DNA from 4 places in the Rhizobium sp. X9 genome. Region 1 is predicted to be linked to each of the others. Evidence: predicted binding sites of a transcription regulator. Region 1 holds the regulator's gene; each other region holds the start of a gene.
What was found. The regulator PhoB, encoded in region 1, activates phosphate uptake and scavenging genes when phosphate is short. The targets are predictions, from matches to a motif close to TGTCATNNANCTGTCAT.
Positions count from the first base shown of each region.

Region 2: phnC (phosphonate ABC transporter ATP-binding protein) is a predicted target of PhoB. The motif match lies at 4,578-4,594, and genes of this name have one in related genera.
Region 3: phnC (phosphonate ABC transporter ATP-binding protein) is a predicted target of PhoB. The motif match lies at 3,610-3,626, and genes of this name have one in related genera.
Region 4: JZY08_RS14405 (DUF1045 domain-containing protein) is a predicted target of PhoB. The motif match lies at 3,994-4,010, and genes of this name have one in related genera.

Region 1 is NZ_CP071311.1:112,586-120,091, forward strand. Features, by position in the region: gene pstB (phosphate ABC transporter ATP-binding protein PstB) at 1-738, shown strand, start outside; gene phoU (phosphate signaling complex protein PhoU) at 836-1,561, shown strand; gene phoB (phosphate regulon transcriptional regulator PhoB) at 1,593-2,276, shown strand; gene JZY08_RS00535 (GcrA family cell cycle regulator) at 2,577-3,110, opposite strand; gene JZY08_RS00540 (aspartate aminotransferase family protein) at 3,541-4,740, shown strand; gene argF (ornithine carbamoyltransferase) at 4,795-5,712, shown strand; gene JZY08_RS00550 (Hsp33 family molecular chaperone) at 5,956-6,945, shown strand; gene apaG (Co2+/Mg2+ efflux protein ApaG) at 6,997-7,389, opposite strand.
Region 2 is NZ_CP071312.1:122,375-129,880, reverse strand. Features, by position in the region: gene aztA (zinc ABC transporter ATP-binding protein AztA) at 1-512, shown strand, start outside; gene aztB (zinc ABC transporter permease AztB) at 505-1,371, shown strand; gene aztC (zinc ABC transporter substrate-binding protein AztC) at 1,400-2,419, shown strand; gene JZY08_RS15750 (FadR/GntR family transcriptional regulator) at 2,606-3,298, shown strand; partial or broken gene JZY08_RS15745 (PLP-dependent transferase) at 3,295-4,002, shown strand; gene tnpB (IS66 family insertion sequence element accessory protein TnpB) at 4,176-4,469, shown strand; gene phnC (phosphonate ABC transporter ATP-binding protein) at 4,678-5,487, shown strand; gene phnD (phosphate/phosphite/phosphonate ABC transporter substrate-binding protein) at 5,484-6,332, shown strand; gene phnE (phosphonate ABC transporter, permease protein PhnE) at 6,403-7,209, shown strand; gene JZY08_RS15720 (phosphonate dehydrogenase) at 7,223-7,506, shown strand, end outside.
Region 3 is NZ_CP071314.1:859-8,364, reverse strand. Features, by position in the region: gene istB (IS21-like element helper ATPase IstB) at 1-261, shown strand, start outside; gene JZY08_RS26895 (hypothetical protein) at 528-1,673, opposite strand; gene JZY08_RS26890 (glycosyltransferase) at 1,676-3,076, opposite strand; partial or broken gene tnpB (IS66 family insertion sequence element accessory protein TnpB) at 3,307-3,489, shown strand; gene phnC (phosphonate ABC transporter ATP-binding protein) at 3,710-4,519, shown strand; gene phnD (phosphate/phosphite/phosphonate ABC transporter substrate-binding protein) at 4,516-5,364, shown strand; gene phnE (phosphonate ABC transporter, permease protein PhnE) at 5,435-6,241, shown strand; gene JZY08_RS26865 (phosphonate dehydrogenase) at 6,255-7,253, shown strand; gene JZY08_RS26860 (LysR family transcriptional regulator) at 7,266-7,506, shown strand, end outside.
Region 4 is NZ_CP071311.1:2,999,325-3,006,830, forward strand. Features, by position in the region: gene JZY08_RS14385 (hypothetical protein) at 77-313, shown strand; gene JZY08_RS14390 (AraC family transcriptional regulator) at 343-1,383, opposite strand; gene phnN (phosphonate metabolism protein/1,5-bisphosphokinase (PRPP-forming) PhnN) at 1,471-2,073, opposite strand; gene JZY08_RS14400 (alpha-D-ribose 1-methylphosphonate 5-triphosphate diphosphatase) at 2,070-3,206, opposite strand; gene JZY08_RS14405 (DUF1045 domain-containing protein) at 3,203-3,901, opposite strand; gene phnE (phosphonate ABC transporter, permease protein PhnE) at 4,187-5,536, opposite strand; gene phnE (phosphonate ABC transporter, permease protein PhnE) at 5,536-6,522, opposite strand; gene phnD (phosphonate ABC transporter substrate-binding protein) at 6,594-7,499, opposite strand.

The DNA of each region.
Region 1 (7,506 bases):
AAGGACGTTTCGGTTTATTACGGCGAAAAGCGCGCGCTTTACGACGTGAACCTCAACGTCCGTGAAAACACGGTGACTGCGCTTATCGGCCCGTCCGGTTGCGGTAAATCCACTTTCCTGCGCACCTTGAACCGCATGAACGACACGATCGACGGTTGCCGGGTCACCGGCAAGATCACGCTCGACACGGACGATATCTACGATCAGGCGATCGACGTCGTCGAATTGCGCGCCCGCGTCGGCATGGTGTTCCAGAAGCCGAACCCGTTTCCCAAGACCATCTATGAAAACATCGCCTACGGCCCGCGCATCCATGGTCTCGCCCGCAACAAGGCGGATATGGACCAGATCGTCGAGCAGAGCCTGCAGAAGGCGGGTCTCTGGAACGAGGTGAAGGATCGCCTGCTGGAGTCCGGCACGGGTCTCTCCGGTGGTCAGCAGCAGCGTCTGTGCATCGCGCGCGCGGTTGCCGTCAGCCCGGAAGTCATCCTGATGGACGAACCCTGCTCGGCGCTCGATCCGATCGCGACCGCAAAGGTCGAGGAACTGATCCACGAACTGCGCACCAACTACACGATCGTCATCGTCACGCACTCCATGCAGCAGGCGGCGCGTGTTTCGCAGCGTACGGCCATGTTCCATCTTGGTCATCTTGTCGAAGAAAATGAAACGGACAAGATGTTCACCAATCCGGACGACCAGCGCACGCAGGATTACATCATGGGCCGCTTCGGCTGATCCCCGGCCGGCGCTTTCTCGAAACCGAACAAGACTGGTGCCTCTGCCGTGCCCGCTTCCGGGTACGCGCATGCAGGCCAAGCCGGAGGACTAGACCGTGACACAGACAACGACCCATTCGCATATCCTGTCCGCCTATGACGACGAATTGAAGTTTCTGACGCGCCGCATCGCCGAAATGGGCGGTCTTGCCGAGCAGATGTGCGGCGACGCCGTGCGTGCCCTCGTCAATTCCGATGCGGCACTCGCGCAGAAGGTCATTTCCGACGATACAATTCTCGACCATGCCGAACGCGAAATCGGCGACAAGGCCATCGTCACCATCGCCAGACGCCAACCTGTGGCGGCCGACCTTCGCGAGATCATCGGCACCCTGCGCATCGCCGCCGATCTGGAACGCGTCGGCGATCTCGGCAAGAACACCGCAAAGCGCGTCATCGCGGTTGCCGGAACCGGCGTGCCGCGCAAGCTCGCCCGCGGCATCGAACATCTGTCGGAGCTGGCGCTGGTGCAGCTCAAGGAAGTCCTCGACGTCTATTCCACCCGTTCCGCCGAGAAGGCCAATGCCATTCGCGAGCGCGACGAGGAAATCGACGCGATGTACACGTCGCTCTTCCGGGAGCTTCTGACCTACATGATGGAAGATCCGCGCAACATCACCACCTGCACGCATCTTCTGTTCTGCGCCAAGAACATCGAGCGCATCGGCGACCACGCCACGAATATTGCCGAGACGATCTATTACATGACCACCGGCAGCCAGCCGGAGGGCGAGCGTCCGAAGGACGACAGTTCCAACACCCTCGGTTCGGTGACCGAGTAACAGACAAGCAGAAGCTTGCGGAGTTCAATATATGGTGCCCAAGATTGCAGTTGTGGAAGACGAGGAAGCGTTGAGCGTCCTGCTTCGTTACAATCTCGAGGCTGAGGGATACGACGTCGACACGATACCCCGTGGCGACGAGGCGGAAATCAGGCTGCAGGAGCGTATTCCGGATCTTCTCATCCTGGATTGGATGCTGCCCGGTGTGTCCGGTATCGAACTCTGCAGGCGATTGAGAATGCGGCCGGAAACCGAACGCCTGCCCATCATCATGCTGACGGCGCGCGGAGAGGAAAGTGAGCGGGTTCGCGGTCTTGCCACCGGTGCCGATGATTATGTCGTCAAGCCGTTTTCGACGCCGGAACTCATGGCCCGCGTCAAGGCCATGCTGCGCCGGGCCCGGCCCGAGGTTCTGTCATCGGTGCTGAAATGCGGCGATATCGAACTCGATCGCGAAACCCATCGCGTTCACCGCAAAAGCCGCGAAGTTCGCCTCGGCCCGACGGAATTCCGCCTGCTGGAGTTCCTGATGACATCGCCGGGCCGGGTGTTTTCCCGCTCGCAATTGCTGGATGGCGTCTGGGGTCACGATATCTATGTCGATGAGCGCACTGTCGATGTGCATGTCGGCCGTCTGCGCAAGGCTCTGAATTTTTCGCACATGCAGGATGTTATCCGCACCGTGCGTGGTGCCGGATATTCGATGGAAGCCTGAGCGAAGCGGAGCCGATAGTTTCGCTGGCAACATGGTGCCGCAAAAAAGCAGGCCCGAAATCGGAAACGGTTTCGGGCTTTTTCTATATCAACATCCACAAAACTCGATGCCATTCTCCGTCTTGACGGAGGATCGGCAGCCAGTTGAAACCAAAATCGAAGGGTGACGCCCAATCACGAGGGAGTGGCAAGGGTTCGGCGCGCTGTCATCAAGCTGACCGCGGAGCCGGCCTGTTTTTCGTCATAAAAAAACGGGCCCGAAGGCCCGTAATTTTGAGTGTTGAAATGCGTGCCGCAACACTCAAGCCTTACGGCGCTCGCTCACCGGCTGGTAGGCGAGTTTCGCATGGAACTTGCAATAGGGCGAAGATTCCAGCGCTTCACAACCGCAGAAATGGAAGTCGTCCTTCAGCGGATCGCCAACCGGCCACTTGCAGGTGCGCTCGGTCAGTTCCGTCAGCGTCAGGCGACGGGAAATCGGCGTGACAACGTTTTTGGAAGGAACGTAATCGAGAACCTGTGCGGTCTCGATGTCGATCTCCTCGTGCAGCGCCGTTGCCGCGTTCGAACGGGTGAGAACCCGCGCCGGGGCTGCGTTGACGCGGCCTGCGAAAGTCGTCGTGCGCGGAGCAGGTGCAGCGGTGCGCTTGGGCGCGGAACGTGCCGAAGTGACCGGACCGCCAGCCTTGACGCGCCCCGGCAGGTTGAGACGATGGACCTTGCCGATTACGGCATTGCGGCTGACACCGCCCAGCTGCGCTGCTATCTGGCTGGCGCTAAGCCCTTCGGACCACAATTTCTTGAGTTTTTCGACTCGCTCGTCTGTCCAGTTCATGCCGCTTCTCCGCTTGTCGCGTGTATTTTCGGCAGAATCCCTCTCCGTCTCGCGGGCGTGCCGCAAGCGTGGTTTCCGCCGGATTTTTGGTGACTAGTTCCGCCGCAATGCAGTCTAGTAATTAGCGATTAACCTAGTGCCACGCAGACTCCGTGGCAAGAGTCGGGGGAATCATCTGGAATCGATTTTCCGGTTTTCCCCAACTTGCTGGCGAGTTGAGTCTGAAAGGCAACACCTTGGGGCTCGCCGGCCGCCACCTACTAGGGCTTGAGAAGCCCGGGAAACGCGGACTTTTGTTGACATCGGCAAACGAAGTGACAATAGTGCCCCTGCCGCCGCGAGGCGGCATTTTTGATTTTCAGGCGAGGGATAACCCTTGAAGCCTATTGACAACCGTTGACAGCGCATCTGCGCAAGGAGTGATACAGCCATGGCCGAAGCCGCCGCGCCATTGTTTGATACGTTTTCCAGAGCCCCCCTGCGCTTTGAGCGCGGTGAGGGCGTCTGGCTGTTCACGGAAAGCGGCGAACGATATCTCGATTTTGCGGCCGGTGTCGCCGTCAACTCACTGGGCCATGCCCATCCGCACCTTGTGGATGCGATCAAGACGCAGGCCGAGAAGGTCTGGCACGTCTCGAACCTCTATGAAGTGCCGGGACAGGAAAAACTCGCCAGGCGCCTGACGGAAGCGACTTTCGCAGACAAGGTGTTCTTCACCAATTCCGGCGCGGAAGCACTGGAATGTGCAATAAAGACCGCGCGCCGTTATCACTATTCGAAAGGCCATCCGGAAAAGTTCCGTATCGTCACGTTCGAAGGCGCGTTCCATGGCCGCACGCTTGCGACGATCGCCGCCGGCGGCCAGCAGAAATATCTCGAAGGTTTCGGTCCCAAGGTCGAAGGTTTCGATCAGGTGCCGTTCGGCGATGTCGATGCCCTGAAGGCAGCCATCACGGCCGAGACGGCCGCACTTCTGATCGAGCCCATCCAGGGCGAGGGCGGTATCCGCGCGCCCAGCAAGGAATTCCTGCAACTCCTGCGTGGTCTGTGCGACGAGCACGGCCTGCTCCTGATTTTCGATGAGGTCCAGACGGGCGTCGGCCGCACGGGCAAACTCTTTGCCTATGAGCAGACCGGTGTTGCGCCCGATATCATGGCAGTCGCCAAGGGTATTGGCGGCGGTTTCCCGCTCGGCGCATGCCTTGCAACAGCGGATGCTGCTTCCGGCATGACGGCGGGCGTACACGGCACCACCTATGGCGGCAATCCGCTGGCCATGGCGGTCGGCAATGCCGTGCTGGATGTCGTTCTAGCCGACGGTTTTCTCGAAAAGGTCCGTGATGTCGCGTTGGTTTTCCGCCAGGGCCTCGCCTCGCTCAAGGATCGTTATCCTGACGTGATCGAGGAAATCCGCGGCGAAGGCCTGCTTCTGGGCATCAAGGCGAAGGTTCCTTCGGGCGATCTGCTGCAGGCCATGCGCGCCGAACATCTGCTTGGCGTGCCTGCGGGCGACAATGTCATCCGCCTTCTGCCGCCGCTCGTCACCACGGCGGAAGAGGCCCGCGAGGGTCTTGCGCGTGTCGACGCGGCCGCCGCCTCCCTGACAGCGAAACAGGCGAAAATCGCCTGAGTAAATCAAGGGCGGGCCTCTGTTCAGGGGCTCGCAAGCATGGGACAGATCAGCATGGTTTCACCAAAACATTTTCTGGACCTCTCGGCCGTCGGGTCGGAGGACTTGCGGACAATTCTTGATGATGCGCGCACGCGCAAGATTGCCACCAAAACCGGCACGGCGGCAAAGCCGCTTGCCGGCAAGATGCTGGCGATGATCTTTGAAAAGCCGTCCACCCGCACCCGCGTCTCCTTCGATGTCGGCATGCGCCAGCTCGGCGGCGAGACCCTTTTCCTGTCGGGCACGGAAATGCAGCTGGGCCGCGCCGAAACGATTGGCGATACGGCCAAGGTGCTGTCGCGTTATGTCGACGCCATCATGATCCGCACGACAGATCATTCGCGCCTGCTCGAGCTTGCTGAACACGCCACTGTGCCGGTCATCAACGGTCTAACGGACGACACCCATCCCTGCCAGATCATGGCGGATATATTGACGTTCGAGGAACATCGCGGCCCGGTCAAGGGCAAGACCATTGCCTGGACGGGCGACGGCAACAATGTGCTGCATTCCTTCGTGGAAGGCTCCGCCCGTTTTGGCTATCGCATGGCGATGGCGGTGCCGATGGGGTCCGAACCGCATGACAAGTTCTTGAACTGGGCGCGCAACAATGGCGGCGAGATCGCGCTGTACCACGATGCCGATAAGGCAGTGGCGGGAGCGGATTGCGTCGTTACCGATACCTGGGTGTCGATGAACCAGGAGCACAAGGCGCGCGGCCACAATATTTTCCAGCCCTATCAGGTCAATGAAGCCCTGATGGCGAAGGCTGATAAAGACGCGCTGTTCATGCATTGCCTGCCGGCACATCGTGGCGAGGAAGTGACTGATGGCGTGATCGACGGGCCGCAGTCGGTCGTCTTCGATGAGGCGGAAAACCGCCTGCATGCGCAGAAGTCCATCATTGCCTGGTGCATGGGCGTCATCTGACGGCTCTTGCCCTTCCTGCCAAACGGTGAGGAAGGGTGCTTGAACTTGGCTCGGCACATTACCATCTGTGGGACTTCGAAAAGGCTCGTCGGTTTTGCTGGCGGGCCACAATCACGATTTGCACGATTTTTCCCGGAGGCGGTTTCGCTTCCCGAATCTCTGTGCGACAAGCGGAAAAAGCACATTCAGAAAGCCGGACTTTTGGACGGTAGCGGCGCAACGGCTGCGCCAAGGAGTTATGATATGGCAGATGTAACAGTTGAACTGGACGATCTCGATTTGGCTGGCGACGACAAGGTCGTGCCCTTTCAGGTCGAAGGTCTGGATGTGCGCGGCCGCGCCGTGCAGGTTGGGCCGCTGTTGAATGCCATTCTCGAAAGGCACGACTATCCTGCGGTGGTCGCCCGCCTTCTCGCGGAAGCCACCGTTCTGACGGCGCTGATCGGCACCTCGCTTAAATTTTCCGGCAAGCTCACCGTTCAGACCAAGGGTGACGGCCCGGTTGACCTTCTGGTGGCGGATTTCACCGCCCCTGAAAGCATGCGTGCCTATGCCCGTTTCGATGAGGAGCGGCTGGCGGAGGCGATTGCGGCGGGAGCGACCTCTCCGGAACAGTTGCTGGGCACCGGCATTCTGGCCTTCACCATCGATCAGGGCGCGGGAATGCAGCCCTATCAGGGCATCGTGCCGCTGGACGGCTCGTCGCTGGAAGAAATCGCCGGGGTTTATTTCCGCCAGTCGGAACAGCTTCCCACCCGCGTGCGCCTTGGCGTTGCCGAATTCTTCGACCGTGACGGCGATGGAAAGCCACGCCACGGCTGGCGTGCCGGCGGCGTGATTGCGCAATTTCTGCCGCAGGCGCCTGAGCGTCTTCGCATGCGTGATCTTCACGGAGGCGACGGCGATGAGGGCAATTACGACGTGGCTGAGGATGATGCCTGGACCGAGGCGGTCACGCTGCTGAACACGGTGGATACCGACGAGCTGACCGATCCGCAGGTGCCGGTGGAGCGTCTGCTCTACAGGCTTTTCCACGAAAGTGGCGTGCGCATCTACGATCCGCAGGCGATTTTTGACCGCTGCAGCTGCTCGCGCGAAAAGATCAAGGGCGTGCTCTCCGGCTTCACCGCCGAAGAGATCAAGGCAAGCGAAGAAGACGGCGCAATTGCCGTGACCTGCGAGTTCTGCTCCACGACCTATCGCTATGATGTCAGCGAGTTTGAAAACGCCTGAGGCACTTTGACTGGCGAGGCCGCGCTATTAAATGGTGCGGCCCCGTTTGCGTCAGTTCAAGACCCGCATCAGGCCGGGTGAATCCAGTGAGAAGGCGGGTATGGTGACATTGAACACCTCGCCTTTGTCCGTTTCCATTTCATAATGGCCAAACATCAGGCCGGACGGCGTATCCAGCGGACATCCTGACGAATATTCGTAGCTGTCGCCGGGGTTCAGATGCGGCTGCTCGCCGACGACGCCGGGGCCGTAGACTTCATCCACCTGTCCGTTCTGATCGGTGATGTGCCAGTAGCGGTTGACGAGTGTTACCGGAATATCTGAGTTGTTCGAGATCACGACTTTATAGCCCCAGACGTAACGGTCGTCATCCGGGTCGGATTGTTCCTCGAGATAATACGGATCGACCGTAACCTCGATATCCCTTGTCAGAGCACGATACATACGCGCCACACCTCGATATTATGCCTGCCGCCGATATCCTACACTATAGGTTCTGGCTATCGTCAAGAAAATGAACGACTTGACGGGCAGGCGGCATCTTCTGTTGCGCTGTTTTCT
Region 2 (7,506 bases), on a different replicon from region 1:
GTTCTGAGGATCGGGTGGCGATGGCCCGCGTGCTGGAAGTGGTCGGGCTTTCCGGTTTTGAAAAGCGCAATATCGATTCACTCTCCGGCGGCCAGCTGCAGCGCGCCCTGTTTGCACGCGCCATGTTGCAGGATGCGCAACTGATTCTGCTGGATGAACCATTCAACGCCGTCGACGAGCGCACGGTGTCCGATCTTCTGGCGATGATCGAGGCCTGGGTTGCTGAGGGGCGGACTGTTCTGGCCGTTCTCCATGACCAGCAATTGGTACGGCAGCATTTCCCGCAGACGCTGTTCCTCGCACGAAAACTCGTTGGACTTGGCCCGACGGCCGACGTCCTGAAGGCGGATAACATCCGGCAGGCGCGGCATTTCCACGAGGCGTGGGAGGAAAATGCGCCCTGGTGTGAACCGGCTGACGCACCTGTGCTCAATACGCGCGCCGTAAGTTCGCCGGTGGCGCCCGCACATTCTCATTCCCCCTCCCACGCGAATTCGAATGCCCATGGCTGATATCTTCATCGAACCATTCGTTCAGTATGTCTTCATGCAGCGCGCCCTTGCCGGCGCCTTGATCCTTGCCATCAGTTGCGGGCCGGTCGGAGTTTTTCTGATGCTGCGCCGCATGAGCCTGACGGGTGACGCCATGTCACACGCCATCCTGCCGGGTGCTGCCGTCGGCTTTCTGTTTTATGGCCTTGAGATTTTGCCGATGACCATCGGCGGGCTGGTTGTCGGCCTTCTGGTCGCGCTCGGTGCCGGTGCGGTATCGCGTTTCACCATCCAGAAGGAAGACGCCTCGCTTGCCGCCTTTTATCTCATTTCGCTGGCGCTTGGCGTGCTGCTAGTCTCGTGGCGCGGCTCCAGCGTCGATCTCATGCATGTGCTTTTCGGAACGGTGCTTGCGTTGAACAATGAAGCGCTAGGCCTGATCGGCGGCATCTCAATCGTAACGCTGGTGGTGATCACGGTGTTCTGGCGGGCGTTGCTGGCGGAGTGCCTCGATCCCCTGTTTCTGCGCTCCGTCAGCAACTGGGGCAGCCCCGTGCACTTCCTCTTCCTCGCCATCGTCGTTCTCAATCTGGTCGGCGGGTTTCAGGCGCTTGGAACCCTGCTTTCGGTGGGGCTGATGATGCTGCCCGCCGCCGCCAGCCGCTTCTGGTCCAACCGCGTCGCGCCCATGTGTTTCATCTCCATCGGCATCGGCATTGTCTCCTGCTTTGCGGGCCTGCTTCTTTCCTATCACGCGTCGCTGCCATCCGGCCCGGCGATCATCCTTTCTGCGGGCGTCATCTATGCGCTTTCCATTCTCGTCGGCACGCGTGGCGTGCTCAGCGATCTTCTCGGTTCCGGTCGTCACCGAACGGCCTGAAAACAGCGTTCGAAAAAAGGAGAACCTCATGTTCAAAACCTTCCGTCTAGCCACTTGCGCTAGCCTTCTCTCCCTTTCCCCGGTCCTGATGGCGCAGGCGTCCGCCGCCGAACTCAAGGTCGTGGCCAGCTTCTCGATCATCGCCGATTTTGCCAAAAATGTCGGCGGCGACCGCGTCGAGATCACCACGCTTGTCGGGCCGGATGGCGATGCGCATGTCTATGAGCCGCGCCCGGCCGATGCCGTCGCCGTCAGCAAGGCGGATGTGGTGCTGGTCAACGGCCTCGAATTCGAAGGTTTCCTGAAGCGGCTGATCGACACCAGCGGCACCAAGGCGCCGGTGGTGGAACTGACCAAGGGCGTGGAACCGCTGAAGCTTTCCGACGAGCCGGCCGGTCACGCCCATCCGGAGGCAGAAGAAGAGGAACCTCACGACCACAAGGCAGAGGAGGCGGGCCACAAGCACGAATCCGCTGAGGCGCATGACCACGATCATGAGGGGCACCACCATCATGGCGAGTTCGATCCGCATGCCTGGCAGTCGATCAAGAATGCGGAAATCTACGTGAAGAATATCGCTGGCGCATTTTGTGAGGTCGACAAGGCGGGTTGCGCCACTTACACCGCCAATTCCGAAGCCTATGTCGCCAAGCTTGCGGCTTTGAACGAGAAGGTGAAGACCGAGATTGCCACCATTCCGCCGGAGAAACGCGTCATCATCACCTCGCATGACGCCTTCGGATATTTCGAGCACGCCTATGGCCTTGAATTCCTGGCACCGGAAGGTGTGTCGACGGAATCGGAAGCATCGGCGGCCGACGTCGCCAAGCTTGTGGACCAGATCAAGCATGACAAGGCCTCGGCCATCTTCGTCGAAAACATCACCAACAAGCGGCTGGTGGACCAGATCGCCAGCGAAACCGGCCTGAAGGTGGGTGGCACACTCTATTCCGACGCGCTTTCCACGGCTGACGGCCCGGCCGCGACCTACATCGACATGGTCAACCACAACATCAATACCATCAAGGCGGCTGTTCTCAGCCAGTAAGTCCTCGATTTCCTGTGAGCCTGGGGAGGGTGATCCGCGTCACCCTCCCTATTTTTTTGGGCAGTCCCCCTCTGCCTGCCGGATTTGCTTCGCCCCATGCTGGTTGACAATCGATTTACCTTTTGAAATGGTAAGATGTCAGACCAATTTAAAGGGCACGTCTTGGACAAATCCAGCCGCGAACTGATGCAGCCTATTCCGCCCAGCGACCGCGTTCGCCAGGTTGAGGCCGCACTTTCGGACTATGTCGAGAGAGCAGGGCTGAAGGCTGGCGACCGGCTGCCGGCCGAGCGGGAACTAATGGTGGCGCTCGGTGTCGGCCGTTCCACCATCCGTGAAGTCATCCGCAAATTTCAGGCGCTTGGCGTCATCGACAGCCGCAAGGGCAGCGGCAATTATCTGTTGAAGCCTATTTCCGCCGCCACCGTGCATATGCCGATTTCCATCGATGCGGAGAGCCTGCGCGACGCGCTGCTGATGACGCTGGAAGTGCGGCGCGGCATTGAGGTGGAAGCCTCCATGGCCGCCGCGCGCCGCCGGACGGCTGAGGATATCGCCACGATGGAAGCGCGGCTCGACGAAATGGAGCGGGTGCATCTGGCCGAGGGAACCTCCGGCAAGGCCGACCTTGCCTTTCATCTTTCGATCTACGATGCCACCCACAACACGCTTTTCAAGCAGCTTCTGGAGCAGATGCGCGAAGGTTTCGAACGCTTCTGGTCGAAGCCGTTCGACCGCCCGGATTTTGCCGGTCGCTCCTTCCCCTTTCACCGCACGCTGTTCAACGCCATCGCCGCCGGCGATGCGGAGACCGCCCGTGAAGAAACACTGAAAATCCTCGCCGTCGTCGAGGAGGATATCAAGGACATGTCGAAATGAACCAAGGCAACGATCTCTTCGATCCCGCCTCCCTGATCGTCGCGCATGACGAGACCCACGCTTTTGAAGCCGTGGTGCCGCCCCTCGTGCAGACCTCGCTTTTTACCTTTTCCAGCTATGACGAAATGGTCTCCACCTATCGCGGCGAAAAGGTGCGGCCGGTCTATACGCGCGGACTGAACCCGACCGTGCGCCTGTTCGAAGAGATGCTGGCGAAGCTCGAAGGCGCGGAAGATGCGCTGGGTTTTGCGAGCGGCATGTCTGCCATTTCCTCCAGCGTGCTCTCCTTCGTTTCGCCGGGTGACCGTATCGTCGCGGTCCGCCATGTCTATCCCGATGCGTTCCGCCTGTTCGGCACCTTCATGCAGCGCATGAATATCGAGGTGACCTATGTTGACGGCCGCGATGAGGCGGCGGTTGAAAAGGCGATGCCGGGCGCAAAACTGTTTTACATGGAAAGCCCGACCAGCTGGGTGATGGAGGCCCATGATGTCGGTGCACTCGCCGCGATTGGCAAGCGGCACGGCGCCGTCACCGTCATAGACAATTCCTGGGCAAGTCCGGTCTTCCAGCAGCCGATTACGCTCGGCGTCGATCTCGTCGTGCATTCGGCCTCGAAATATCTCGGCGGGCACAGCGATGTGGTGTCCGGTGTGGTGGCTGGTTCCAAGGCGATGATCGACCGCATCCGGGCGGAGACCTATCTGTAGCGGCTTGCCAACATAAGCGCCTCTGCTCGCAAACATCGGCATTTTCTGCTCGAATTATCTGACAATGGAGCGGGCGTCGTGCTCACGCTCTTTGCCAATGTGCTCGCAAACATCCGGGTCTGCTTGCAAACATCCGCCACGTGCTCAGATTAATTGCCAGCGACGGCATGGTCAAACCGGGACGCCTGCCTGTCGTAGTTGCTCGGTCAGCTGACGGGAATATTCGGGATCAAGGGTGCCCGCCAGGAAGGCGCGGATATACGGACATGCGCTGTGGCTTTCCCTCCTTGGCGCTTCGGGTGCAGGAGGTTCTGCAGCATGATCCGTTGTCAGGGCATCTCTTCGTCTTCAGGGGCCGCAGATCGGATATTTTGAAGATCATCTGGCATGATGGTCTGGGCGCCTGCCTTTTTACCCGGCGGCTGGAGAAGGGCCGGTTTATCTGGCCGAATATGGGATAGCATCCGTCAAGGTGGTGTAGAATTGGGACCGGGCCGTCATGATCAGGCGGCTCTGGGTGAAATTTCTCCATCGCAGCTACGCGAGGAGGTAGAGCTGAGTTTAAGTGCTGTCATTGAAGTTTCACGAGCCTGATAAACGGACGTCATATGTCGCCCATAGTGATGCAAATATTCAATCGATGCACCACTAACGATCAGGATTATTGTGATGCTGGCTCTGAACGGAGTTGCCGTGACCTATGCCAACGGCACCCAAGCTTTGAAGACAACGACATTGACGTTCAACCAGGGTCAGTTCGTCGTGCTCCTCGGTAGATCCGGCGCAGGCAAATCTACCCTCATCCGGACACTCAACGGCTTGGTTGCGCCGACGTCTGGTTCGATCACTTCTAACGATATTGGTGCTCTGGATGCGGAAACTAAGCTTCGCATTCACCGAAGGCGAACTGGGATGATATTCCAGCAGCACCAACTCATAGGGCGCTTGAGCGCGCTCGACAACGTCATGACGGGCCGCCTGGGCTACCACTCTGGCTGGCGTACGTTGTTCCCTATGCCGCGTTCGGATCGAAGGCTGGGGTTGGAATGCCTTGAACGCGTAGGCCTTCTTGATAAGGCTCTCGTCAGGGCGGATCAACTATCCGGCGGTCAGCAGCAACGGGTGGGCATTGCGCGCGCGCTGGTCCAGAAGCCCCAACTGGTCCTTGCAGATGAGCCCGTTGCAAGTCTGGACCCTGAAACGGCTGTCGAGGTCCTGTCGCAGCTTCGCGAAATATGCACAGCCGACGGCATCACTGCTGTGATCAGCCTTCATCAGATCGATCTAGCTCGCCGGTTCGGCGACCGGGTCATTGCTATGCGCGACGGGGAAGTGGTTGCGGACGCCGCTGTCGACGAACTGACCGATCAAATGTGTGCGTCGATCTACCGCAGCGCCCCAAGAAATCCGACCACAACACAAGATTTGTCCAACTACGAGTATGATCAACCTTTAGCTGCCATGGAGGCCGCATTATGAAGAAGCTTCTGTCCCTCGCATTCCTCGCCGTTCTTGGCTGGAGTTCGTTGGCGCATGCTGGCTCAAATCCAGAGACATTGCGCGTCGCGTTGCTACCGGACGAGAACGCCGCCACTGTCATCAAAAACAATCGTCCTCTCGAGGAGTATCTTGAGAAGACACTCGGTCGGGAGATTGAACTGATCGTAACGACCGACTACTCGTCAATGATCGAAGCGATGCGTTTCGGCCGGCTTGAGTTGGCTTATTTCGGGCCGCTCTCTTACACGCTCGCGAAAACCAAGGCTGATATCGAGCCTTTCGCAGCACTTATGAAGGATGGCGAAACCACCTATCGCGCTGTAGTTGTCGCCAATGCAGAGGCTGGCATCGAAAGCCTTGAAGATGCAAAAGGGAAAAAGGTCGCGTTTGGGGACGTGGCTTCCACCTCAAGCCACCTTATCCCGAAATCTATGCTGCTTAAGGCCGGAGTTGAGGCTGGAAAAGACTATAGCGAGAACTTCGTAGGGTCGCATGATGCCGTGGCTATTGCAGTGCAGAATGGCAATGCTCAGATTGGCGGACTTTCGTTGCCCATCTACAATTCAATGGTCGCTCGTGGCACCATTGATCCTAAGAAAGTTATCGCCCTCGCCGAGTCCGATCCGTTCCCGCAGTACCCCTGGACCATGCGGTCGGATCTTGACACTTCGTTGAAAGAGGCGATCACCAAAGCCTTCATCGACCTTAAAGACGAAAAGGTATTGGCATCCTTCAAAGCCGATGGGTTCGCTCCGATCGATGACAAAGCCTACGACGTCGTCCGTGAGCTCGGTAAAGTGCTGAACTTGGACCTGAGTCAGTAAGGCGCGTTCGAGACAGTTTCTCACCTTTCGACGCAGGCGCTGGCCTGCGTCCTTTCTTCCAGGATATGTGATGACACAGCCGTCGGCCGACTACGACTCTATCCTTCAACATCAAAACAAAGCTTGGACCAGAGCTGGCGTGATCGCGTTGGCAATTGCGTGTGTGATCATTGTTAGCAGTTATCACTCCGGTCTTCTTGATCTGGAGCGTCTGGGATCTGGGTTTCCTGCGCTCTGGCAGCTCGGTACGGAAATGTTTCCCCCGGATTTCAACCGAGGCTTGGAGTGGATCAGCCCTCTCATCGACACTCTGGCGATGAGTATAGCTGGGACTGCGATCGCGGTACTGATATCACTTCCAGTTGGCTTTTTCGCCTCAGGGAAAACAGCACCCAACGCTGTCATCTATATGATCTCGCGTGGATTGTTGAATGGTCTACGGTCGATCCCGGAGCTGATTATGGGCATCGTCTTCGTGGCGGCAGTGGGATTTGGAGCGCTCCCAGGCGTGCTGGCTCTTGGTCTTCACTCGGTTGGCATGGTGGGCAAGTTCTTTGCGGAGGCGATCGAGCATTGCGATAATGCGCCTATAGAAGCCGCACGCGCAGCTGGTGCGTCGCCGTTCCAGATCGTGACGCGGGCGATCTTGCCACAAGTTCTACCGCAATTGGCCGATGTGACCATCTATCGGTGGGAGTACAACTTCCGCGCCTCGACAATCCTGGGCACTGTGGGAGCTGGTGGTATCGGTTTCGAGTTGATGACATCCCTCCGGATCATGAATTATCAGGAGGTTCTTGCGATCATGCTCGTTGTCCTTCTGATGGTCACCATCGTTGACCAGGTCGGCGCTCTCCTCCGCCGCCAGCTGCAATAGAAGGATAAATTAAATGCTCCCAAAGGTAGTAATCACCCATCGCGTCCACGAGGAGATTATCTCAAAGCTATCTCCCCACGCTCGTTTAGTTTGCAACGATACTGATGATACATGGCCCCGCGAGAAACTGCTCGCAGAATTGAGCGACGCCAAGGCGATGATGGCGTTCATGCCGGACATGATCGACGCGTCTGTACTCGCGCACGCTCCCGATCTTCAACTTGTGGCATGTGCGCTGAAAGGCTTCGATAACTTCGACATCGAAGCCTGCACGCAGCGTGGAGTCCACGTCACGAT
Region 3 (7,506 bases), on a different replicon from region 1:
TTGCTCTTCCATCTTCTCAGCAAACTCTACGAGCGCACCAGTGTCGTTATAACCACAAACCTCAGCTTCAGTGAATGGGCCAGCGTCTTCGGCGACGCCAAGATGACGACCGCGTTGCTCGACCGGCTCACTCATCATTGCCACATTCTCGAAACCGGAAACGACAGCTTCCGCTTCAAAAACAGCTCCGCCCACGAACCGAAAAATACAAAGGAGAAAAACAGCGGCTTGACCAAATCACAAGACCCGAAACATATCTGAAAGGCGGGTCAAATCTCGGTGGAAATACCGGGTCACTTCTCAGTGAAAATCAACAGGCTTGACTTGGACCGTCCCGTTACCGAAGTCCTGAGCCTAATCAATCTTTTTCAGGTTTTACATGTTCGTTCGCGCCCATCTTCATGCCTCTATCAACGATCAAGATGGAGGCCGCGCACGTGTTGGTCTTGGCCGGTGCAAGGCATCGTCAACACGGCGCGGAGGCAGATCAGAAAAAGATTAGAATGGGCTGGCTCAAGGCCAGCACCCTATCGAACGGGCCTTTTGCGTAGGCCGATGGCGAACAGGAAAAGCTTGATCTGCCGTTCCAGCCTTTTGCCTAGATGTAGCTGGGCTGCGGATGATTGCGGCGCCAACGCAGCCGTCGACCCAAGATTGCCCGATGAGGCCAGCGCCTCGCGCTTTTCTATCCAGCGTAGCCGCGCCTCGATTTCAAGTAGGCGGTCGGCAATTTGGGCGATCGGATAATTCACCCCGGTGAAATCCTGATAGACAGCACGGGCGCGCGGCACGATATCGCGGTTCTCAGCCCGCTGCGAGAAATATGCGATGTGCACGAAGGGAATGGATTGTCGGCAGACGATCCGCTTCTGATGCCGCTTGCAATACATATGCACCAGATGTTCGTCGTCATTCGAACTCCCGGCATCCTCGCCGATCTGGGTCCATAGTTCCTTGCGGAACAGCATGGCGCCGATCGAATAACGCTCGTTTTGATCGACATAGGCGTCAGGCAGGTCGCGGGTTGCCTCTATATAAAATTCGGGCCGTAGGGTGGTCTTTTCATGCAGCCAGCGCGCGATATGCGGCGAAGACCAGATCGTGCCATTCGAGCCGGTATAGATCTGGTCGGGAGGCAGAATTCGAAACGGATTCATATCATCGCCCGATCCGATCCGATGTGTCCTAGCCACACAGCTGTAATATTCATCGGCCAGTTCGGTCTGGTCAATGATCTGCTTGAAGCCCCAACAATTGTTGTTGAGCAGCGGCGTCACATAGCCAAGATCGATACCATGGTGTTCCTCGGCATCATTCCAGCAGGCCAAAAGGTCATCGACCCAGCCAGCCCGCACTGGGAAAGCATCATCATCTACCTTAATCACATGGCTGTAGGCTGCGAAGGTCTGTGACGCCAACAGGTTGCGGATATTGGCATACGGCGAACCCTCTCCCAGCCGATCAACAATTTCGATGCGCCCCGGATAAAGTTTTTCATAGCGCCGCGCCACCTGCAGCGTCCGCTCTGCATCGTAATCACCAAAACAGTTCTGCAACACAAAGATGCGTACCGAAGGATCACCGAATTCTAGATGGCAGGCTAGTGATACCTCCATCGCTTCGTAATCGCGGCAGGCCAGCATAAGGATGGCAATGTCGTTCTTGTTGATCAATTTTAGTTCCCCAGAATGGCCGGCGACATGCCGTCTAGATCAAGGCGCGCGTGCCAAGATTCAGCACTGCGCACGGTTTCGTTATCAGCTCGGTATCGTGCCGCGGCCTGCGCTACCAATGATTTGCGCGCCTTGTGCAGAGCCTTGATCCGGCTAGCCAGTGTCTGCTCCAGTGCCGGCTTATGGATTAAGCGGTACAAAACACCGCCCTGCTCCTCGGCTTTATAGGGACTGCCCTGTGTATGGACGCGGCGCGGAGCTACGCCGGAAGGTGCCAGAATGATAGGTAAATAACCAGAATCGGTAAGAGGCGACGGGTGGTCGAATAGCCGCTCAAGCCCCTTCTTTTTACGCCCGCGCACCAGCCGGCTTCGCTCCTCAGCCGTCAGCACAGGTAGCGGGTGGAAGGTCGCGATTTCTTTGGTTCGCGCTACCGTGCTGGGGTTACGGCTGAAATAGTCCGGCCCCTCCAGCGCATCTTCAATTGCAGCAAGGATAGCATGTGCCCGACCGTAATCCCAGTTGGCATTGCAGTGGCGGGCTTGCCGGAGCAGCCTTTCCAGCAAGATTTCGCAACGATTGGCATCGGAGTGCAGCAGCCCCAACGCCAGCCAACTACGTGCCGACAGATATTCAGTGGTATGGCCCGATTTGTCGCCAAGGTTAGGGCAAGTGGTTGCAATACCGTTCAGCGTGGTAATGGACAGATCATTGCTCAACGAGAAATCGGTATCATCCCCGCGTACGAAGAACGGGAAAGGCAGCGCCTTTACATCCTTGATAGCAAAGGCAAAGAACCACCATCCACCATAGTTGCCGTCAGTATCCAAATCGTTGCGGATACATTCCCGCCAGTTGGTCAAGTCGCGCCAAGCTCCATGGCTGCGCCAGAGCGTCGGCTCCTTGCCGCTGCGAAGGAATTCGGCAGAAGATTCATACTGAACCCAGGGGCTTTCCTCGAGCAGCATCGCACCAGCTACGGCAACTCTGTCGCCGGTTGCATGGCGTAACAGTGCAATGGTGCGGAAGATCGCCTCAGGCAGGCAATTGGCATCGTCATCCATGAACAAAACATGGGTGAATTTCCCGCTTTGCTGCGCTTCAAGCAGACCGCGGGTAAAACCGCCGGCGCCGCCCAGATTGGCATTTGGCACCACGGTGATCTGTGCTGTCGCGGGCAGATCCAGTGTCTGACCATTATCGATCAGATAAAGATGCGCTTCGGGAAGTTGCGGTAAAATCTCGTCACGATAGCGCAAATAAGTGCGGCTGGCTTCGGTCTCGCGGCGGAATGTGGTCATCACTGTCGCCAGACGCACCTGATTGCGCGGCGCATCATCGGTCAGCCACTGGCCCGCTACTTGTAGCGGCTTGCCAACATAAGCGCCTCTGCTCGCAAACATCGGCATTTTCTGCTCGAATTATCTGACAATGGAGCGGGCGTCGTGCTCACGCTCTTTGCCAATGTGCTCGCAAACATCCGGGTCTGCTTGCAAACATCCGCCACGTGCTCAGATTAATTGCCAGCGACGGCATGGTCAAACCGGGACGCCTGCCTGTCGTAGTTGCTCGGTCAGCTGACGGGAATATTCGGGATCAAGGGTGCCCGCCAGGAAGGCGCGGATATACGGACATGCGCTGTGGCTTTCCCTCCTTGGCGCTTCGGGTGCAGGAGGTTCTGCAGCATGATCCGTTGTCAGGGCATCTCTTCGTCTTCAGGGGCCGCAGATCGGATATTTTGAAGATCATCTGGCATGATGGTCTGGGCGCCTGCCTTTTTACCCGGCGGCTGGAGAAGGGCCGGTTTATCTGGCCGAATATGGGATAGCATCCGTCAAGGTGGTGTAGAATTGGGACCGGGCCGTCATGATCAGGCGGCTCTGGGTGAAATTTCTCCATCGCAGCTACGCGAGGAGGTAGAGCTGAGTTTAAGTGCTGTCATTGAAGTTTCACGAGCCTGATAAACGGACGTCATATGTCGCCCATAGTGATGCAAATATTCAATCGATGCACCACTAACGATCAGGATTATTGTGATGCTGGCTCTGAACGGAGTTGCCGTGACCTATGCCAACGGCACCCAAGCTTTGAAGACAACGACATTGACGTTCAACCAGGGTCAGTTCGTCGTGCTCCTCGGTAGATCCGGCGCAGGCAAATCTACCCTCATCCGGACACTCAACGGCTTGGTTGCGCCGACGTCTGGTTCGATCACTTCTAACGATATTGGTGCTCTGGATGCGGAAACTAAGCTTCGCATTCACCGAAGGCGAACTGGGATGATATTCCAGCAGCACCAACTCATAGGGCGCTTGAGCGCGCTCGACAACGTCATGACGGGCCGCCTGGGCTACCACTCTGGCTGGCGTACGTTGTTCCCTATGCCGCGTTCGGATCGAAGGCTGGGGTTGGAATGCCTTGAACGCGTAGGCCTTCTTGATAAGGCTCTCGTCAGGGCGGATCAACTATCCGGCGGTCAGCAGCAACGGGTGGGCATTGCGCGCGCGCTGGTCCAGAAGCCCCAACTGGTCCTTGCAGATGAGCCCGTTGCAAGTCTGGACCCTGAAACGGCTGTCGAGGTCCTGTCGCAGCTTCGCGAAATATGCACAGCCGACGGCATCACTGCTGTGATCAGCCTTCATCAGATCGATCTAGCTCGCCGGTTCGGCGACCGGGTCATTGCTATGCGCGACGGGGAAGTGGTTGCGGACGCCGCTGTCGACGAACTGACCGATCAAATGTGTGCGTCGATCTACCGCAGCGCCCCAAGAAATCCGACCACAACACAAGATTTGTCCAACTACGAGTATGATCAACCTTTAGCTGCCATGGAGGCCGCATTATGAAGAAGCTTCTGTCCCTCGCATTCCTCGCCGTTCTTGGCTGGAGTTCGTTGGCGCATGCTGGCTCAAATCCAGAGACATTGCGCGTCGCGTTGCTACCGGACGAGAACGCCGCCACTGTCATCAAAAACAATCGTCCTCTCGAGGAGTATCTTGAGAAGACACTCGGTCGGGAGATTGAACTGATCGTAACGACCGACTACTCGTCAATGATCGAAGCGATGCGTTTCGGCCGGCTTGAGTTGGCTTATTTCGGGCCGCTCTCTTACACGCTCGCGAAAACCAAGGCTGATATCGAGCCTTTCGCAGCACTTATGAAGGATGGCGAAACCACCTATCGCGCTGTAGTTGTCGCCAATGCAGAGGCTGGCATCGAAAGCCTTGAAGATGCAAAAGGGAAAAAGGTCGCGTTTGGGGACGTGGCTTCCACCTCAAGCCACCTTATCCCGAAATCTATGCTGCTTAAGGCCGGAGTTGAGGCTGGAAAAGACTATAGCGAGAACTTCGTAGGGTCGCATGATGCCGTGGCTATTGCAGTGCAGAATGGCAATGCTCAGATTGGCGGACTTTCGTTGCCCATCTACAATTCAATGGTCGCTCGTGGCACCATTGATCCTAAGAAAGTTATCGCCCTCGCCGAGTCCGATCCGTTCCCGCAGTACCCCTGGACCATGCGGTCGGATCTTGACACTTCGTTGAAAGAGGCGATCACCAAAGCCTTCATCGACCTTAAAGACGAAAAGGTATTGGCATCCTTCAAAGCCGATGGGTTCGCTCCGATCGATGACAAAGCCTACGACGTCGTCCGTGAGCTCGGTAAAGTGCTGAACTTGGACCTGAGTCAGTAAGGCGCGTTCGAGACAGTTTCTCACCTTTCGACGCAGGCGCTGGCCTGCGTCCTTTCTTCCAGGATATGTGATGACACAGCCGTCGGCCGACTACGACTCTATCCTTCAACATCAAAACAAAGCTTGGACCAGAGCTGGCGTGATCGCGTTGGCAATTGCGTGTGTGATCATTGTTAGCAGTTATCACTCCGGTCTTCTTGATCTGGAGCGTCTGGGATCTGGGTTTCCTGCGCTCTGGCAGCTCGGTACGGAAATGTTTCCCCCGGATTTCAACCGAGGCTTGGAGTGGATCAGCCCTCTCATCGACACTCTGGCGATGAGTATAGCTGGGACTGCGATCGCGGTACTGATATCACTTCCAGTTGGCTTTTTCGCCTCAGGGAAAACAGCACCCAACGCTGTCATCTATATGATCTCGCGTGGATTGTTGAATGGTCTACGGTCGATCCCGGAGCTGATTATGGGCATCGTCTTCGTGGCGGCAGTGGGATTTGGAGCGCTCCCAGGCGTGCTGGCTCTTGGTCTTCACTCGGTTGGCATGGTGGGCAAGTTCTTTGCGGAGGCGATCGAGCATTGCGATAATGCGCCTATAGAAGCCGCACGCGCAGCTGGTGCGTCGCCGTTCCAGATCGTGACGCGGGCGATCTTGCCACAAGTTCTACCGCAATTGGCCGATGTGACCATCTATCGGTGGGAGTACAACTTCCGCGCCTCGACAATCCTGGGCACTGTGGGAGCTGGTGGTATCGGTTTCGAGTTGATGACATCCCTCCGGATCATGAATTATCAGGAGGTTCTTGCGATCATGCTCGTTGTCCTTCTGATGGTCACCATCGTTGACCAGGTCGGCGCTCTCCTCCGCCGCCAGCTGCAATAGAAGGATAAATTAAATGCTCCCAAAGGTAGTAATCACCCATCGCGTCCACGAGGAGATTATCTCAAAGCTATCTCCCCACGCTCGTTTAGTTTGCAACGATACTGATGATACATGGCCCCGCGAGAAACTGCTCGCAGAATTGAGCGACGCCAAGGCGATGATGGCGTTCATGCCGGACATGATCGACGCGTCTGTACTCGCGCACGCTCCCGATCTTCAACTTGTGGCATGTGCGCTGAAAGGCTTCGATAACTTCGACATCGAAGCCTGCACGCAGCGTGGAGTCCACGTCACGATAGTGTCCGATCTTCTCACTGACCCGACAGCCGAACTTACAATCGGTCTGATGATTGCTCTTGGGCGGCACATTCTGCCAGGCGACAAGAGCGTCAGGAGGGATTACAAAGGTTGGCGCCCTCGGTTTTACGGCCTTGGGCTGCAGGGCACAGCAATCGGCATTTTAGGGATGGGAGCGATCGGAAAAGCTATAGCACAGCGCCTAAGTACCTTCGGCGCCATTGTGTCGTACTGGGATCGTCAATCCCTGGACAAAGCCGATGAGATCAGACTGAACGTAAAGCCTCTTGAATTTGACCAGTTGATCTCGTCGTCTACCTTTCTTGTGTGTGCACTCCCGCTTTCGGCCGAAACGAAGCATCTCCTCGGCGCTGAACAACTCGCCAAAATGCCCAAAGGAGCACTTCTTATCAATCCTGCACGCGGAAGCGTGGTTGATGAAGAGGCTGTTGTCGCTGCATTGCAGGCGGGGCGCTTGGGAGGCTACGCCGCTGATGTTTATGAGATGGAGGACTGGGCCAGACCCGACCGGCCTGACAAGGTCCACGGGGGTCTCCTCAATCGCGAACATGATTCGATCTTGACACCCCACATAGGCTCAGCAGTGGCGAAGTCGCGTTTGGCTATCGAGCACGAGGCTGCTGACAACATTATAGATTTTGTCCAAGGCCGAAGACCTCGTGCGGCAATTAACGAGGTTCAACTAATTCCTTGATTAGAGAAAGTAATGTTTAGCCTTTCGCATGTCGCAGCATTCATAGAGGTAATCGAAACTGGCAGCTTTCACGAGGCGTCGCGACGGCTTCAGATATCCCAACCGACTGTCTCACATAATGTGAAACGATTGGAGGATATACTAGGGGTGCGGCTGGTCGAGAGGAGGAAGGACAAGTGTGTGCCGACTCGGCAAGGGCTCGTATTCTTGCCATTCGCACGCAGCCTTTTGACCGTCACGAAGAGATCTCTGG
Region 4 (7,506 bases), 260 kb from region 1:
GTCAGGCATCAGGAATTCTGCAATAAACGGCCGCTTTCGCAGCCAGCCGGCCCCTACATGGACGTCATCCTCGGCAATGGAAGAATTGCTGCATCATCATCTGCAGGAACCGGAATTGGTTTCTGTAGAGAACGATGCGAAAATTCAAAGCTTTGGAATGTTTGTCGTCATACCCGAAGGGACACGCGGCGCTCTATTAGGCGATATCCCGTATCAGGAGAATAACATCTTGCGCCAAGTTCTGCGTCTTTATTGTTATGTTTTGACACAGAAATGCATTGGCGTTGATATATTTTACAAATTTATTTTGTAATTGCGAAATATTGATGCCGGAAATGCGCCTTATCCGGCGGAATGATGCGCATGTTTCCTGCGAATATCGGTGGGCGTTGCCCCGAACCAGCGGGAAACGGAGCGCGAAAACGCGCCCGGTGTCGAATAGCCGAGCCTGTAACTGATGTCGGAGACGGGGAGATCGCTCTCCACCAGTAGCTTGAAGCCTGCATTCTTGCGAATGGCGTCCTTTATCTCGTTGAGATTGGTTCCAAGCTCAGCGAGCCGTCGTTGAAAACTGCGTTCCGAGAGGTTGAAATAGGGGGCGATTTCACTGAGCGAAAGCTCCGCATCCGAGAGCCGTACCTGCATGTAGCGTTTCACCTGATCGATGAAATGTGTCGCATCCGCCGATGTTTCCGGTCGCAGCATCCGGCACTGCAAATTCATCAATTCAAACAGCCGCTCATCCGCATTCGGATTGACCACATCGAGAAGCGATGCCGGCAGACGCATCGTATGGATGGGCTGGGAAAAACTGACGCGCTTGCTCATTCTTTCCTTAAATAGCTGAATATTATGCGGTTTCTGCCGCTCCAGACCTATCTCGATCTGGTTGATCCGTTCCCCGAGGATATCGCGAAGGCGCTGAATCAGAACCGCGAGCGATAGATCCACATATTGATCACGTTTGGCGATCACCGGTGCAAAGGACCATGAAAGCGTCACCTGCGCGTCATCAGCCACCATGGTGAAATTGCTGTTATTGGTCGCGTAATAAACGTGGTCCTGAAGAAACCGCAGGAAAGCCCGCACCGTCGGCGCGCTCATCAGGCCGTATCCGAATGCGCCGGAGGCGCCGGCTGGAAAGGTGGAAGCGCATTGCAGGCCGAAGGTGTCGTCCCCGGAAATCAGCGCGCAGGTTTCGAGCAGGCGGCATAATCTGTCGAGGCTGATCCGCTCCGTCAGGCTGTCAAATGTGGCGGGATCGATGTCGAGAGCCTTGCAGATGGGGGCGATATCGATGCCCCGCGACCTCGCATAATTGCCGACGCCGGCGGCCAGACCGGCTACCACAGTTATCTCGTCGCTGAGCCTCTTGTCGGGCATCCCTCGCCTTGGCGTACCATGTTTGGAAATTGTCGCCTGATGGTAAGCCTTGCAAGACCTTTTGTCGAGCGGTCCGGCTGGGGGATTTTAGACGCGGCCGAGGCAGGCGCTCTGTTCCAGCACCTGCATGATGGTTTGGCCCGCATCCTCGATGGCGCCGCTATTATCCACCGTCGTCACGTCGAAATCTCCGGTCACCGCAAGCGAGCTACGCTCCAGCCGCCGGAGGATATCCTCCCGGCTTTCCCGCCCACGCTGCTCCAGCCGCCGCGCCAGCACCTCCGGCCGCGCGACGATATTCACGACCTTGAGGCGCGAAAAGGCGGTGCCGAAATGGGGCAGGGCCGAGCGGGAACCGTTGGCGATGACCACGTCTCCCGCATCGAGATGGCGGTGGACTGCGGCAGGGATACCATATTTCAGCCCGTGCGCCTGCCAGGAGACAGCGAAAGCGCCCTCATCCTGCAGCCGGTTGAACTCGGCCATGGAGACGGAATCGTGATTTTCGCCGCCAGCATCACCGCTGCGGGTAATGACCCGGCGGGTGAAGTGGAAGCCCGGTCGTCCGGACAATTGCGTTGCCGCGTACTCCATGAGCGTATCCTTGCCGGCCCCGCTCGGGCCGACAATCACGATCATGGTTCCGGGTGATACGCTCTCACCCGAATTATCCCGCCCGCCATTCGTCATGCGACACGTTTGCCCTGACGCCAGACGGCACGCGCAACGGGCACGCCATCTTCGCGGTGAACCCTGACGAGGTCGGCCCGTAGTCCCGCTGCGATGCGACCGCGATCAAGAAGACCCACCGTTCGTGCCGGCGTGGCGCTGACCATGCGCAGTGCTTCCGGCAGGGTGATGGCCTCCACCTGGTCGGCGAGCAGGAACGGCGCGTAAAGCAGGCTGAACGGCACGTAGTCGGAAGAAAGAACGTCCAGCACACCCAGCTCGGCAAGATCGCGGGCGGCGATATTGCCGGAGTGGGACTTGCCGCGGACGATGTTCGGCGCGCCCATCAACACGCTCATGCCGGCGCTGTGCGAGGCTTTTGCGGCTTCGACGCTGGTCGGAAACTCCGCCAGCTTCACACCATGTCCGATCGCTTCGCCCACATGCGCTTCGGTCGCGTCGTCATGGCTTGCAACGGTGATGCCACGCTCGGCGCAGCGAGCGGCAAGATAATCCCGGTGCTTGGCGGAAAATTCTGCCGATGCGGTTTGCCGCCGTCTGACGAACTCCGCGAAGGCCTCGTCGCTCAGTCCGCGCTTCTTCTGATAATAGAAGATATACTGCTCCATCGACTGGAACTGGCGCTGCCCCGGGGAGTGATCCATCATCGAAATCAGCCGCACGCGGGGATCGGTTTCGAAGTCTTCGAAATGCTCCAGAACATCTGATGACGCCACTTCACAGCGCAGATGCAGCATGTGGTCTGCCCGCAGACGGTTCTGATCGGCCGCAGCTTCGATGGCATCTGCCATTTCCCGCATTTCGCCCTTCTTGAAGCCGCCATCTTCGTCGGAGCCGAGACGCAGGCAGTCGAAGACAGTGGTAATGCCTGAGGATGCGACCTGCGCGTCATGGGCCTGGATGGCCGCGATCTTGTCCCAGAGTACGCCCGGGCGCGGCGAATAATGCTGCTCCAGATGGTCGGTGTGCAGCTCTACGAGACCGGGAATGAGAAAATCGCCTTCGAGATCCTCTCCGGTCTTTGAAGCGCCTTCGCTGATATCGGCGATCTTGCCGTCACGGATCAGAACGGATCCCAGAATAATATCGTCTTCTAAAACGATGCGGGCATTGGAAAGGGCGTGCTCGGTCATGGGTCGGCATCTTTCTTTGGCTGCTGGCCAAGCGGGTGCCAGCGATGAACGGTAAAGGGTGCGCCGCGCGTTTCTTCAATGAACAAAGCGAGGCCGGAAATGGTGAGAGGCTTGTCGACGAACTCGGAAAACCGCGCCGAAAGCACGTCCTGCATGGCGGGCGCGTCACTTTCGTCGATGCGGCCCGTCAGCGTCATATGAAAGCGGAAATCATCCATGACATGCGGATAACCCCAAAGCGACAGATTTTGCCGCTGGCTTTCCGTCAGGTTCTGCGGCCGGCGCCGGGCAATATCGGTCTCCGACAGGGGCGCGCGGAAGCGGTCGAAATGGTCAACGATCTCGGCGGCAAAATCCTGCAGCGGCTGATAGGTGCGATCCGGGACGAGCGCGAAAAACGGACCAAGCGCGCCGACGACGATACGCGGAATCTCGAAGGCGGACTGGCTGGCGGCAAAGTCTTCGACGGCTGCGACAAGCTCTGCTTCGCTGTATTTTTCGGCAAGCTCGAAGGGTGCCTTCAGGGTCGCATGAAAACCGTAACGGCGAGGTTCCGCGGTCATTTCAGCATAGGCGTCGTGGTCGTCATGCTGCGTGCCGGAAAATGGATTGCGGCCGAGCCAGCGCGACGCCGCTTCGGTTAGCGGATGATCTTTAGCCGGAGAAAAATAGATGGCGTAGCGCACGGCAAGCACTCTTCAGTGTCAAGGGAAACCAGGGATGAAACGCTATTTGGCGTGACTCGCCCGCTTCCCGCAAGGTCAGGAGTGCGAGGTAATGGCTTTCCGTGACAGAATGATGATGCCCGTGGAAAAAAGCGCGGTGAAATGCTGCGCTCGTCTGGAATGTGCCGAAAACGGATGCAGGCACATTGGATGGCGGCGGCAGGCTTTGCAGTAAATCCGGTTTTACGCTGCGCCCCGAGCAGGACAGCGAACCGGGAGCGGCTTTGGGGTCAAAGCCACCCCTGGTTTTTTGACTTAATGTTGAGTTTTTCCGATCAGGCGCGAGCGCAGCGAGTTCGAGATGTGGTCGAACAGGAAGACGACGAACAGGATGAGCAGGACCATATAGGCAACCTTGTCCCAGTCGGCATTGGTGCCCATCGCTTCCAGGAGTTTCAGGCCGATACCGCCGGCGCCGACCGCACCGATGATCGTGGCGGAGCGGGTGTTGCTTTCCCAGAAATAAAGCGACTGGGAAATGAAGACCGGCAGGACCTGCGGCAACACGCCGAAACGATTGACCGCAATCGGAGACGCGCCGACCGACTTGACGCCTTCGCGCTGCTTGTCGTCCACATTCTCCAGAGCCTCGGCATAGACCTTGCCGAGCGCGCCGGTATCGGTGAAAAAGATCGCGGCAATGCCGGGGATCGGTCCGGGGCCGAAGCTGCGGGTGAAGAACAGTGCCCAGATCAGCATGTCGATCGAACGCAGGAAGTCGAACAGTCGCTTCATGCCCCAGTTGGCTGCCTTGTTGGCGGTGATATTGCGTGCAGCGATGAAGGCGAGTGGCAGGGCAACGAGCGTACCGAACAGCGTGCCCACAAAGGCCATGACCAGCGTCTGCATCAGCTTGGAGAAAATATCGGCATGCTGCCAGACGCTGTTGTCGAGGAAATCATCGGCCATATTGCTGATATTGGAGCGCTCCGGATCGAGCCTCTCCCCCCACAATGCCAGAGCGGCCAGTTCGCCGTAACCCTTGCCCCAGAATTCCGACTTGGTATCAAACAGGAAGTTGGCCCATCCGAGGAACCGCCGCTGGACATAGACCTGGCTGGTGCGGATTTCCGCCTGACCGGCGAAACCGTAATGCACGAGAACCTTGTTGCCGTCCTGCCGGATTTCTTCCGGAAGACCCTCAGGCGCAAGAGCGGCGTCGCCATTGATGATGACGGGATAGTTCTTGCCGTCGACATAGACGTCCACCCGGGTCGGGGTCACATCGAGGCGATTTTCCGTACCCGCATAAATGACGCTGTAGCCGCCATCTGGCAGGGGCTGCAACCAGTCGATCTTTGCATCGGTGGGGTACTGTCCACGGCTCGACCATTGCGGATCGACCTTGCCGTCTTCAAAACGCAGACGGGGCTGCGCGCGCCAGGAATACCAGTCCTGAATATAGCTCGAAGCGCGATCCCACCGGCCCTGCATGAAGGTCGGCCCGACATTGAAGAAGAAGAAGCAGGCAGTAAGATAGACGAGGACGGCGGCAATGCCCGTCAGCAGGCCGTATCGCTGCATGAAACCGCGATTGAAAATGGCGGGATGCGCGGCCGTCAGCCTCTCGCGGTCGGCGGTGTTGAGAATGAAGCTGGACGACATCAGGCCGCTCCCCGTCCGAATTCAAAGGATTGATGGCCGATCAGCCTGCGGCGCAGCCAGCTTGAAAACTGGTCGACGGCAATGATGGTGATCAGCAGCAGGATGATGATGGCATAGGTCTTGGAGGCATGGTCGTTACCGATCGAGAGCCGGAAGACCTCGCCGATGCCGCCACCGCCGACGGCGCCGATGATGGTCGAGGCGCGCACGTTGATTTCGGCGCGCAGCAGCGCGTAGGAAACGAAATTGGGCAGAACCTGCGGCACGATGGCGAAGCGCACCCGCTCCAGCCAGTTTGCGCCGGATGCGCGAAGGCCTTCATCCGGCTTCATGTCGGCATTCTCCACCACTTCGAAGAACAGTTTGCCGAGAGCCCCGATCGTATGAATGGAAATCGCGATGATTGCCGCAATCGGCCCGATCGAGAGAATGGCCGTGAGCAAGCCGGCGACGACGATTTCGGGAAAGGCACGCAGCACTTCCATCACCCGACGCACTATCCAGCGCACAACGCCTGAACCGACAAGATTGGTGGAGGCGAAGAAGCAGAGCACGAAGGCAAAGCTCGTGCCGATGATCGTCGAAACCAGCGCGATATTGAGGGTGATGATCAGCTGGTAGATGAAATGCGGTATGTAGAAGCTGTCGGTGACGTAAACGCGATCCGCGACATAATTATATTTCATCGACCCGTTGTCATAGGGAGACGGCAGGTCGAACATCGCCCGGAAGATTTCCAGCGGACTATCCGGCACGAATGTCTTCAGGAAGTCGAAGAAATACGGCAGCCGCTCGAAGAACTTGCCCGAATTCGCCTCGTTGGCGAAATTCAGCGACGCTGCGAGAATGATCAGAAAGACCACGAGCGAGATGACGGTATAGATCCGCCGTGTCGCAAGCTGCTGTTGATAGTGACGCATGACCGTTCGGGACGATGCGCTCAATCCCTCGGGCGTGAGGGTACCAGGTTGCAGTGTGGTCGCCATGCCGCTCTTCCTTTATTGGCAAAAGCGGCGATGCCGCAAGGCACCGCCGCTTCCGGAACATGATGTCAGGATCAGCCGCCGATAACGGACTTACGGGCGTCGACGATCGTCTGGTAGAAGGACGGGTCGACCTTGATATAGGCAGTGTTCTTGCCCTGGGTGTAACCCTGGAAGCAGGCGAGGTCCTTCTTGGGCAGTTCCATGAAGAAGTTCTCGACCTTCTGCTTCATGCTGTCGCCGAGCTTGTTGGCGACCATGAGCGGGCCGTTCGGGATCAGCGGCGACTTCCAGACTTCGACGATATCGTCCATGTCGAGGTTGCCCTTCTTCACCATCTGGTGAAGGTTGCCGCCGGAGTAACCTTCTTCCCACTTGCCAACGCCCGAACCGAAGGTGGTGCCAACGTCGAACTTCTTGTCGAGAACGGCGAGAACAAGGTTCTCATGGCCGCCGCCGAAGCCGGTTTCAGCGAAAAATTCCTTGATCGGCGTGCCGGTTTCCTTCGGAATGGCGACGTTCGGAACGAGGAAGCCGGAGGTGGAGTCAGGGTCGGCGAAACCGATCTTCTTGCCCTTGGCGTCTGCCAGCTTCTTGATGCCGCTGTCCTTGCGGGCAACCATGATGGTGTAATAACCGCTGGAACCGTCAGAACCCGTATAGGTCAGGATCGGATCGACGGCCTTGGGGTCTGCGAGCGCGATCTTGGCGTAGGAGGAAGCGCCCATGGAGGCGATGTCGATGGTGCCGCCGAGCAGGCCCTGGATGACGCCGTTATAGTCCGGCGACGGGAAAACCTGAACTTCGGAAACGCCGGTCGCGGCCTTCAGGCCATCGGCAACGCATTTCGTGCTGCGGATCATGTCGGCTTCGTTCTCGGAACCGTCGAGACCGATGCGCAGGACCTTGACGTCCTGAGCCATGGCGGAACCGGCCAGAACGCCAAGGGCGACTGCCGAAAGAAGGACTTTCTTCAACATGGACTTT